Regions from separate parts of the Affinirhizobium gouqiense genome, predicted to be linked through region 1. Evidence: predicted binding sites of a transcription regulator. Region 1 holds the regulator's gene; each other region holds the start of a gene.
What was found. Region 1 encodes PhoB, which activates phosphate uptake and scavenging genes when phosphate is short. Its sites were predicted from a motif close to TGTCATNNANCTGTCAT; they were not measured.
Positions count from the first base shown of each region.

Region 2: a site for PhoB is predicted at 2,417-2,433, ahead of phnC (phosphonate ABC transporter ATP-binding protein). Genes of this name have one in related genera too.
Region 3: a site for PhoB is predicted at 1,659-1,675, ahead of QTJ18_RS15450 (BtaA family protein). Genes of this name have one in related genera too.

Region 1 covers NZ_CP129382.1:3,311,129-3,314,970, forward strand. The annotation lists gene pstA (phosphate ABC transporter permease PstA) at 1-39, shown strand, start outside; gene pstB (phosphate ABC transporter ATP-binding protein PstB) at 75-866, shown strand; gene phoU (phosphate signaling complex protein PhoU) at 921-1,634, shown strand; gene phoB (phosphate regulon transcriptional regulator PhoB) at 1,673-2,356, shown strand; gene QTJ18_RS24000 (GcrA family cell cycle regulator) at 3,190-3,744, opposite strand.
Region 2 covers NZ_CP129381.1:1,466,292-1,470,133, forward strand. The annotation lists gene phnE (phosphonate ABC transporter, permease protein PhnE) at 1-338, opposite strand, end outside; gene phnD (phosphonate ABC transporter substrate-binding protein) at 585-1,490, opposite strand; gene phnC (phosphonate ABC transporter ATP-binding protein) at 1,562-2,416, opposite strand; gene QTJ18_RS07925 (hydroxymethylglutaryl-CoA lyase) at 2,663-3,535, opposite strand; gene QTJ18_RS07930 (TRAP transporter large permease) at 3,541-3,842, opposite strand, start outside.
Region 3 covers NZ_CP129382.1:1,458,072-1,461,913, reverse strand. The annotation lists gene QTJ18_RS15455 (class I SAM-dependent methyltransferase) at 1-329, opposite strand, end outside; gene QTJ18_RS15450 (BtaA family protein) at 355-1,608, opposite strand; gene QTJ18_RS15445 (serine hydrolase domain-containing protein) at 1,776-3,227, shown strand; gene QTJ18_RS15440 (transglycosylase SLT domain-containing protein) at 3,448-3,842, opposite strand, start outside.

The DNA of each region.
Region 1 (3,842 bases):
GCAATCATCTTGCGTCGCCGCTACGAGCGTCGTTGGTAGAGGGAGAATTCCTGATGATGAACAATATATCAACGATGAATACGACGACTACGAAGGCAGCAGTCATGATCGACTCCAAGATTTCCGCGCGCAACGTCCAGGTCTTTTATGGCGAGAAGCAAGCGATCCGCGATGTGAATATCGAAATCCGGCCGCGCTCGGTCACGGCCTTCATCGGTCCGTCGGGTTGCGGCAAGTCGACCTTCCTGCGCTGCATCAACCGGATGAACGACACGATCGACAGCTGCCGGGTGGAAGGCAATATCCTCATCGACGGCGAGAACATCTATGATCCCAAGGTGGATCCGGTGCAGCTGCGGGCGAAGGTCGGCATGGTCTTCCAGAAGCCCAATCCGTTTCCGAAATCCATCTATGAGAACGTGGCCTATGGCCCGCGCATTCATGGCCTTGCGCGCAAGAAGTCAGACCTCGACGAGATCGTCGCATCCTCCCTGCAGAAGGCGGGGCTTTGGAATGAAGTGAAGGATCGCCTGCATGAATCGGGCACCGGTCTGTCCGGCGGCCAGCAGCAGCGTCTGTGCATTGCCCGCGCGGTTGCCGTATCGCCGGAAATCATCCTGATGGACGAGCCTTGCTCGGCTCTCGATCCGATCGCCACGGCCAAGGTGGAGGAGCTGATCCACGAGTTGCGGACGAATTTCACCATCGTGATCGTCACCCATTCCATGCAGCAGGCGGCGCGCGTCTCCCAGCGCACCGCCATGTTCCATCTGGGCCTGCTGGTCGAGGAGAACGACACCGACAAGATGTTCACCAATCCAGACGATCAGCGCACACAGGATTACATCATGGGCCGTTTCGGCTGAGGCCTTTCGCTTCGCCTGAAGCCTGCCGATCAACTCTATTCCCGAGGAAGCATCATGTCCCCCACCCATATCCTCTCGGCCTTTGACGAGGACCTGAAATATCTGAACCGCCGCATATCGGAAATGGGCGGGCTTGCGGAGCAGATGTGCTCCGATGCGGTGCGTGCGCTGGTGAATTCTGACAGCGCCCTGGCTCAGAAGGTGATCTCGGACGATGTGATTCTCGATCATGCCGAGCGCGAGATCCAGGAAAAGTCGATCGTGACGATCGCCCGCCGCCAGCCCATGGCGGGCGATCTGCGCGAGATCGTCGGCATCCTGCGCATTGCTTCGGATCTGGAGCGGGTCGGTGATCTGGGCAAGAACACTGCCAAGCGGGTGATTGCAGTTCAGGGCACGGGCGTGCCGCGCAAGCTGGCGCGGGGGCTGGAGCATCTCTCGGATCTGGCGCTGGTACAGCTGAAGGAAGTGCTGGACGTCTTTTCCAGCCGTTCGGTGGAGAAGGCCGAGGCGATCCGCCAGCGCGACGAGGAAATCGATGCGATGTACACCTCGCTGTTCCGCGAACTCCTGACCTATATGATGGAAGATCCCCGCAACATCACCACCTGCACGCATCTCCTGTTCTGCGCCAAGAACATAGAGCGCATCGGCGACCATGCCACGAACATTGCCGAGACCATTTATTACATCGCCACCGGTGCGGCGCCGGAGGGCGAGCGCCCGAAGGATGACACGTCGAACATGCTGGGTGCCGTTGCCGAATAAGGCTGCGATCGGCTGCCAATGTGAAGGATGTGTAAGACATGCTGCCGAAGATTGCGGTTGTTGAGGATGAGGAAGCGCTGAGCGTGCTCCTGCGTTACAACCTTGAGGCCGAAGGTTATGAGGTGGAGACGATCCTGCGGGGTGATGAAGCGGAAATCCGGCTTCAGGAGCGCCTGCCGGATCTTCTGATCCTGGACTGGATGCTGCCGGGCGTCTCCGGCATCGAGCTGTGCCGCCGGCTCCGGATGCGTCCGGAAACGGAGCGCCTGCCGATCATCATGCTGACGGCGCGCGGCGAAGAGAGCGAGCGGGTGCGAGGCTTGGCGACCGGCGCCGATGATTACGTGGTTAAGCCTTTCTCGACGCCGGAGCTGATGGCGCGGGTGAAGGCCATGCTGCGCCGGGCGCGCCCGGAAGTGCTCTCCTCCGTCCTGCGTTGCGGCGATATCGAGCTTGATCGCGAAACGCATCGTGTGCATCGCAAGAGCCGCGAAGTGCGCCTGGGGCCGACCGAATTCCGGCTTCTGGAATTCCTGATGGCCTCGCCAGGCCGGGTGTTTTCCCGGTCGCAACTGCTGGACGGAGTCTGGGGCCACGATATCTACGTGGACGAACGCACGGTCGATGTGCATGTCGGACGTCTGCGCAAGGCGCTCAACTTCTCCAATATGCAGGATGTCATCCGCACCGTGCGCGGCGCAGGCTATTCCATGGAAGCCTGAGCCGGCTCTCGATCCGGTTGGGATCGCGGCGGTGAAGGGCAGAGAGGATGACAGTGCCCTGCCGATCGGCCAATGGCGTCGTCACGGTCGTCACGGTCGTCACCGGTGTCGGCGCGGTGATCCGTCGCGGCCATTAGCGGCTTTCATGTCGGGATCATGGGCAAACGGCTGTCACAGGCGGGATCTGCAATGACCTGGCCTCTCTGATCGACTTGGCCGGGCCTACCTCACCAAGTCAACCTGGCTAAGCCTGCGTGACTGGGCCTGCATGAGCAAGCCTGCCTGACAAAGCCTGCATGACCGGGCCAACCCCACCAAGCCTGCGTGACTGGTTCTGCATGACCGAGCCCTGCACGACCGAGCCTCATAGGTCCGCTTCTGTCGGATCTCAGCTCGGATGCTCGATATGTGGTTGCTGGACCTGTGATTGCTGAAAATGCGAATGCTCGACTAAGGCATGATCGCGCTTCGTGTAAGCAAAAGATCAGGGATGGAGATTGCGTGCCCGGGATGCTGTCGCATCCAGATACCTGCGCCGTGGTGGGGGCTCGGCCTCTCATCGCGAAGCGGCGGCATTTCCGGAATATCAAATGCGCGCTCATGCTTCCGGCGCGAGCATGCAATGCGCCTTTCATCCCCTCCGCCAGGTCCTGGCAGCCGATCGCACTGCCCGGGGCCGGCCGTCAGGGGTCTTGCGGACCACCGTCCGCAGGACATCAGCATTTGGCCGGACATCGCCCGGAGCCGGATGCCTCGCCTCTCAGACCAGACGTTGCGCTGAGCCTGGGTCATGCGCAAGGACCAGCCATCGCGCAGCAAGCCGAGGCCGGATATCAGGCGCGAGCGACCGAATTGGCAGCCTTGCGCCGCTCCGTCACGGGCTGATAGGCGAGCCGTGCGTGATATTTGCAATAGGGCGAGCTGTCGCCGCATTCCGCGCCGCAGAAATGAAAATCTTCCTTCAGCGGATCGCCCACGGGCCATTTGCATGTGCGTTCGGTAAGTTCGGTCAGCGCAAGACGGCGCGCCATGGGAACCACACCGCTCGTCGGAGCGGCCACGGTTTCCACCAGGCCGATCTCGATCTCGTCTCGAGACGCCGCAGATCCCGCCGCGCGGGTGATTGGGCGGGCGGCGGCGCTCTGCGGAGCGGCGGTCGAACGCGCATTGAAGGTGGAAGGGCGAGGGGAAGCCGTCGGGCGCTTCTGAGTTCGCGGCTGGGCCGTGTTGCCACCCGCCTTCACGCGGCCGGGCAGGTTCAGCCGGTGCACCTTGCCGATTACGGCATTGCGGCTAACGCCGCCCAATTGCGCGGCAATCTGGCTCGCGCTCAGGCCTTCCGCCCACAGCCGCTTCAATCTCTCGACGCGTTCGTCATTCCAGTTCATGCTGTCTCTCCGCCATGAGCATACCAGCAAGACAGAATCTCTCACCGTTACGGCGAAGGGGCTTCGCCGCGCATACTACATCTATACTGTTGGTGACT
Region 2 (3,842 bases), on a different replicon from region 1:
CCATCGGTCAGATAGTAGCGGCCCTCCGGATAGTCGTATTTCAAACTACCGTCGAAATAGGGGGAGGGCAGGTCGAAGAGGGCGCGCCAGATCTCGATCGGGTCGCGCGGCAGGAGGTCCTGAACGAAATCGAAGACATGCGGAAGCCGGTCGAAGAACTTGCCGGAATTGCTGTCATTGGCAAACCAGAGCGATCCGGACAGGGCCAAAGCGAGGATGGCAAGGCTCAACAGGGTATAGACGCGGCGATTGCGGGCAAGAAGCTGCCAATGCGCCTCGATCTGCAGACCGCGCTCGCCGAGCTTTGAAGGAGATAGGGAAGAGCGGATCGCTGTCATTCTGATGTCCGGCACGGCGTTTCAAGGCGTTTTCATGAGGCTCGCCAGTTCATGAGGCTGGCCATTCTATGAGGTTGGCCAGTTCATGGGGTTGGCTGGGACTCGCAAGCATGCACCCGAGCCCGTCGCGAGGCTTAAGGTGACAGGATGCGCTAACCGGTCCGCCGGTCTCACCCTGACGGGCAAGATGTGCTCCTGCGGACCGGATCATTACGCAGCCTTCCGGCTTGGCGTCGTCCTGCGGCGTCAGCCGCCGATCGTGGCCTTGCGGGCGTCGATGATCGGCTTGTAGAAGTCGACATTGACTTCGGCAAAGCCCTTGAAGTCGCCACCTTCGATCGCCGAGAAGCAGGCCGGATCTTCCTTCGGCAGGTTCATCATGAAGGTCTTGAACTTTGTCTTGAGGTCCTCGTTGAGCGAGGTCCGCACGACAATCGGACCGTTCGGGATCAGCGGCGACTTCCAGAGTTCGACGAGGTCATCCATGTTGAGGATACCCTTGTCGACCATCTTGCGCAGATTGCCCGAGGTATAGCCGTCCTTGAACACGCCGACGCCCGATCCGAAAGTGGTGCCGGCGTCGAATGTGCCTTTCAGGACTTCGAGGACCAGGTTCTCATGTCCGCCGCCGAAGCCGGTGGAGCCGAAATAGCCCTTGACCGGCGCGCCGATGGCTTCGGGCAGGGTGACGGTGGGGATGAGGTAGCCGGAGGTCGAGTCGGGATCGGCAAAGCCGAGCTTCTTGCCCTTCATGTCGGCCAGCGACTTGATGCCGGAATCCTTGCGCGCCACCATGATCGAGTGATAGCCCATGGAGCCGTCCGTCTGCACCGTGGTCAGGATCGGCTCGACAGCCTTCGGATCGGCGAGATAGGCTTTGGCATAGCCGGAGGCGCCGAGCTCGGCATAATCCAGTGTGCCGCCCAGCAGGCCCTGGATCACGCCGTCATAATCGGCGGCCGGAAACATCGACACTTTTTCAAAGCCGAGTTCCTTCTTCAGGTGATCCTGAAGGCAGGCGAAGTTGCGCAGGCGGTCGGCTTCATTCTCCCCGCCCAGGATTCCGATGCGGAATTCCTTCGCGTCCTGTGCAGCGGCAATACCGGCGAGCGAAACAAGCGCAACGGCGGCAAGAAGGGTCTTCTTCAGCATGAGTTTCTCCTGTCAGAGCAATGGAGTGGCATTAATTCAACCCTTGACGCCGGGCTGGCGATCAGTGCGGCTCACGCCTCGGCTGTATTGAGGGGACGCGATTTCGCAGATAGTGGAAGCACCGCTTGGGGTACGTTGGACATGGTAATGCTGGTGGAAGTCATCGTCTCGTCTATGCCGGCACCGTCACGGTCGGAACCATAGATCTCCTGCACCGCGCCGGGCGTCAGCGCACCGGGCGGGCCATCGAAAACCACACGCCCCTGCGCCATGCCGATGATCCGCTCGCAGTAGTTGCGAGCCGTATCCAGAGTATGGAGGTTGGTGATGACCGTGATCCCCTCCTGTTCGTTGATATTGCGCAGCGCATCCATCACGATCTTCGCGTTCAGCGGGTCCAAGGAGGCGATAGGCTCATCGGCCAGCACCATTTTGGGTGACTGCATCAAGGCCCGTGCAATCGCCACGCGCTGCTGCTGTCCACCGGAGAGCGTACCGGCCGCCTGCAGCGCGGTTTGCTCTATGCCGAGCCGCTCCAGCGCGGCGATCGCCATCAGGCGCTCCTCGCGGCTGAAGATGTTGAGGATGCTGAGCAGGGTGGACCGATGGTTCAGCCGGCCCAGAAGCACATTGGTCAAGACGTCGAGCCGCGGCACGAGGTTGAATTGCTGGAAGATCATGGCGCAGTCGCGCTGCCAGTCGCGCAGGGCCTGGCCTCGCAGGGAGGAGATCTCCTGCGTGCCGAAGTGAATACTGCCTGCACTGCAATCGACCAGGCGGTTCAGCATGCGAAGGAGGGTGGATTTGCCGGCGCCGGAGCGGCCGATAATGCCGACCATCTGCCCGGCGGGAATGTCCAGCGTCACGCAGTCCACCGCAGCATTCGTGCCGAACCTGCGGGTCAGACTGTTCAGTTTCAGGTGCATTGCCATTCCTTCGTCATGATCATCGACGCCGGAGCAATGCCTAGAGGCCTAGTGTAAAGCCTGCATGTCGCTTTTATGTAGAAAATATAAAATCGTTAAATATCTGAAAACACGTTATTTTCGCATATTCATGACGTTTGCGTGGCAGGCGACGACGAGGCTTCCCGCCGGTGCAGGCGGGCAAGGGCGCATGCCGATCCCTTAAAAACTGCGTCCTCGGACTTCGCGTCCCGCAGTCTAGACCCCTTAATGCGGCTCCGCCGGCACGCGGACGAGATCTTCGGCAAAGCGCGCGGCTGCAGCCAGTTCGTCGAGTTTCAGCCCTGTTGGATAGCCCAGTCTCTCCACAAGCCCGGCAACCAGTTCGCTATCCACATTGCCTTTCGCGCCCGGCGCATAGGGGCATCCGCCGAGACCGGCAACAGCGCTGTCGAAAATGCGCAGGCCTTTTTCCAGGCTGACTTCGATACTTTGCGGCGCGCATCCATTGGTATCGTGATAGTGGCCTGCCAGCCGTGCAGCCGGGGCGATATCGAGAACCGCATCCAGCATGGCGGCAATGGTGTCCGGCCGGCCCTGGCCCACGGTGTCGCCGAGACTGACTTCATGGCAGCCCAGCGCGAAGAGCGCTTGTGTGACCCTTGCAACGGCACCGGGAGAGATCGCACCTTCATAAGGACATTCGACAATGCAGGATACATAGCCGCGCACGGGAAGGCCGGCGAGATTTGCCGCCTGCGCCAGCGGCCGGAAGCGCCCCAGGCTTTCGGCAATGCTGCAATTGATGTTCTTCTGACTGAAGCTTTCTGATGCGGAGGCGAAGATCGCCACCTCGTCGGCGCGGGCCCTGACGGCAGCGTCGAAACCTTTGAGATTGGGCGTCAGCACCGAATAGGTAACGCCCGGATTGCGCTTGATGCGGGAAAGAACGTCCGCTGCATCCGCCATTTGCGGCACCCAGCGCGGCGACACGAAGCTGGTGGCCTCGATCCGGCGAAAGCCGCATGCGCTCAGCCGGTCGATCAGGGCGATCTTGGCCTCGGTCGGCACGAACCGCGCTTCGTTCTGCAGTCCGTCGCGCGGGCCAACTTCGACGATCGTCACGCTTTGCTTCTGCATCCGGTTCACCGCATCAGGCTCGGAAGCCAGGTCACCAGATCGGGAAAGGCAACGCAGATCAGCAGCCCGGTCACCTGCAGGAAGAAGAAGGGCAGGATGCCGCGATAGACCGTGGCCATGCTGATATTCTTCGGGAGGGTCCCTTTGATGTAGAACAGCGTATAGCCGAAAGGCGGGCTGATATAGCCCATCTGGATCGTCAGGGCGAAGAGCACGCCGAACCAGATGTGGTCGAAGCCGTAGAACTGGATGACCGGCAGGAAGACCGGCACGGTCAGCAGGATGATGCCGATCTCATCCAGCACGG
Region 3 (3,842 bases), 1.8 Mb from region 1:
ATGCCGAAGATCGCGGGGGTGAAGCTCGTGGCATCCGCGACGCTCAGCACCGGCTGAACCGCCTTGCCGCGAAAATTGGCGCGGGTGGTGGCCAGCATTTGTGCCGAAATATCGAGCCCATAGAGCCGCGCGGTCGGATAGAGCCGGTGCGCCAGCATGAGATTGCGCCCGGTGCCGCAGCCGATCTCCAGCAGCGACCCGTTTTTCGGTACCTGCAGCTCGCTGATCGCGCGGTCGCGACCGAGAAGGTAATATTTGCGGGTCAGGTCATAGATATGCCGCTGATAGCGATACATCCGGTCCATCCGGGCCGCATGATCGGCATCCATGGCGTGACGATCATTTGCCACGGCCTCAGGCCTTCTTCACGTAGATGTGGAAGCCGCCGTAAATGGCAGAGCGGTCCTGCAGGTTCAGCTCCGCGGAACGGTCTGCCAGATAGGTCCACTGGTCGCGGATCGCCGGCGAGATCCGCCCCTCGATAATGCTGCGCTCTGCCGCCGTGCGGAAGATCACGCGCGCCGCGCCGCCGGCCGTGCGGGTCATCTCCGCCCAGAGCGCATTCAGCTGGTCGTCGTTCATCCAGTCCTGCGCGTCGAGCAGCACGAAGCGATCGACCGAGCCTGCCGCCTTCTGCGCCAGACGTTCGGTGAAGGTGGCGTGATGCACGGTGACGCGGGCGGCATTGTCGCGAATGCTGCGATAGTGCTCCGGCTTGAGATAGGTGGGCAGCGCGCCCTCATGCGGCCTGGGATAGCGGCGAACAAAGGCCTGCCATGCGAAATAATTGTCGCGCAGCGGGAAATGGCAGGCCAGCTTTTCCAGGCGCTGGCGCAAGACCGGAGCGATGGCGCCTTCCGGTGCGAGACTCGCCAGTTCATCATATTGCTGCGGCGGAATGCCAAGCCCGAATAACGAGCTCTTCTTGCCCGTCATCCAGCGGATGAAGGGCTTGTCGAACAGCGGCGCAACCCGATCGTCGAAAAACTGCCGCTGGTCGCGAAGCGAGCGTGCATGCGCGATCTCCGTCAGATCGACCCCGTGCAGGCGGGCCAGGATATGGCCGGCGAGAATGAAGCGGCCCAACAGGCCGGTGCGGTAGATATTGCGATCGAAGACCGCGATGCGGCGGCGCCCGCTCAGGCCGCGCCTGCTCCAGTAGGCGCGGGTGGCGCTGTCGAGCTGCGGCGCGATGAACCGGTCGAAGGCCTGGCCGTTGCCCGCTCCGGTGCCGCCCTGCGCTCCCAGCATGCGCACCACATCCGCATGGGCGGGCAGATTTGCGAAGGCGGCAAGCTTCAGGCGGTTCAGCGCGATATGGTGCGGGTTGAGGTCAACGACGTCGATCGCGGCCGGGTGGCGCGACAGATAAGCGAGCATGTTGCAGCCGCCGGAGCCGATCGTCACGATCCTGTGGCCCTCCGCCAGTTCCATGCCGGCCATGTCGACATCGGGATCCTCCCAGATCTGCGGATAGACCAGGCCCGAAAACAGGAGGCCGAAGAGCCGTTCCGACAATCCGCTCCGGGACAGAGCCTTGTGCTGCAAGAGGGCCGTTTTCAGTTTTCCGTTCTTCAGAAAACTGGCTTCCGGTGCAATATCCGCCATGACCGCTTCCCCACCTCGTGACGAGTTTCGGAAGGCTCTAATCTCGGCGTGTTGCAGTTTAATGACGCGGACCTGTGGGATTGCGAGGCTGCAACGGTGAGGATGCTTTCCTCGCCGGGCGAAACCTGCTTCGATGAACTTGATCCTTGTCTCGGCCGGAGCGGTCCATGCGTCTATTGCAGCGAATAGCCAAATATTTCTTCTTATTGCTTGTCTGCCTTGTCCTTGTCGCGATCGGCGTGATTTCGTTTGCACCGCCCGCCATATTGCGGGTTGGCAGCGGCTATGCGGCGAAGATCGTCTGCTCCAACGTCTTCATCGCCGGGCGCGATGCCGCTGCCGTGCTGCGCCTCGATGTGCAGGCGCCCGGAAATCCGTTTCTGCAGCTGATGACTGTCTCGGTCGACCGGCAGGAGGGGCGCGTCACCGCCGGGCTCTGGGGCAGCCTGAGGCCGACGGCAACTGCGGTCTTTCGCCCTGGCCTCGGTTGCGCCGTGCTGCCGGAGGGCGAGACGGTCATTGCAGACGCGCCGCGTCCGGTGGCCGATGCCGCCGCGGCTCCCGCGCCGCGCGCCGATCTTGCCTGGCCGGAAGGGCAGGCGGTGCAGGCCGATCCGGGCATGGCTGCCCTGTTGGCGCAGGATGGGCTTGTCGGGCCGGATCTGCGCGCGGCGCTGATCGTTCACGACGGCCGCATCCTGGCGGAGCGCTATGGGGAGGGGTTTGACGCATCCGTCCCACTGCTCGGCTGGTCGATGACCAAGACAGTGAATGCCGCGCTGATCGGACGGATGATCGCGCAGGGCAAGATGGCGCTGACCGACCGCGCCCTGCTGCCGCAATGGGCCGGTGACGCACGCGCCGCCATCACGCTTGCGGATCTGATGGCCATGCAGAGCGGGCTCGCCTTCAACGAGAATTACGGCACGGTGGCCGATGTGACGCGCATGCTGTTTCTGGAGCCGGACATGGCGGGGTTTGCCGCGCGCCAACCGCTTGCGGCACCGCCCGGCACCGCCTTCGATTATTCCACCGGAACGGCCGTTCTCCTGTCGCGCATCTGGATGAACCGCATTGGGGACCGCCGCGCTGCGCTCGCCTTTCCGCAGGCGGCGCTGTTCGGTCCGCTGGAGATGACCAGTGCCATTCTGGAGGCCGATGCCTCGGGCACTTTCGTTGGCGGCTCCTACCTCTATGCGACGGCGCGCGACTGGGCGCGGTTCGGGCTCTTTCTGGCGCAGGATGGCATCTGGAACGGGCAACGCCTGTTGCCGCCGGGCTTCGTAAAGGCCATGGCGGAGCCGACGGCCGCGTCCGGCCGCCGCTATTCGCATCTGCAGACCTGGATCCCCCGGCGCGGCCCGGGCAGCGCGATGCCGGCCGATGGCTTCGTGCTGCAGGGCCACGACGGGCAGACCATTACGGTCGTTCCCTCGCGCCGCCTGGTGGTGGTGAGGCTCGGGCTGACCCCTTCCTCGCTTGGCTGGCAGGGCAATGGACTGGCGGAAGCCGTTCTGGCGGCTCTACCGGCTGAAGGAGCGCGGGCTGAGGGAGATCCGGCTGAGGCACTGCCGGCTGAAGGAGCGCCGGCTGGAGCAATGCCGGCCAATGGAGGCTGATGACGTGCTGACGGGGAGACACGGCGGCAAGCGATCGCTGCCGTCTGGCCCGGCCGGCTGAACGCCGAATATTGAGGAGCGCGCGGAAACCAAGGCGCACGCCGCGCGCAAGAGGCTGCAGAGGCCGCTTCTGCCGGCCTGATCTGCCTGTGGGTCTTGCGGCTGCAGGACCCGGAGGTGCGGGCGCAGAGCGGATCGGGGAGCTGTGGTTCCGGCCGGCTTACTGAAGCACGTTCAGCATGTTCTTGCGCTTGGCATCGTAATAATAGCCGCGGGCATAGAGACGGATTGCGTGGTCGGGATCGTTATCGGCCACAAGCCAGGCGCCACGCAGATATTTGATGGCATATTTCAGATTGGTTTCGGCATCGAGAAGGCCGGAGGGGTCGCCGTCATAGCCCATGGATTTGGCGGTGGCGAACTTGATCTGCATGAGACCCCAGAAGCCCTGCTTGTTATAGGCCTTGGGATTGTACTTGCTCTCGCGGTGCACGACGCGATGGACCAGCGATTCCGGAACGCCGTAGAGGCCGGCATAGCGATGAATGAGCTTGCTGAGCGCCGTCGGGCTCGCATCGGCCGTCTGCGGCAGCGGGGCGCCAGGTGCCGGCGGGA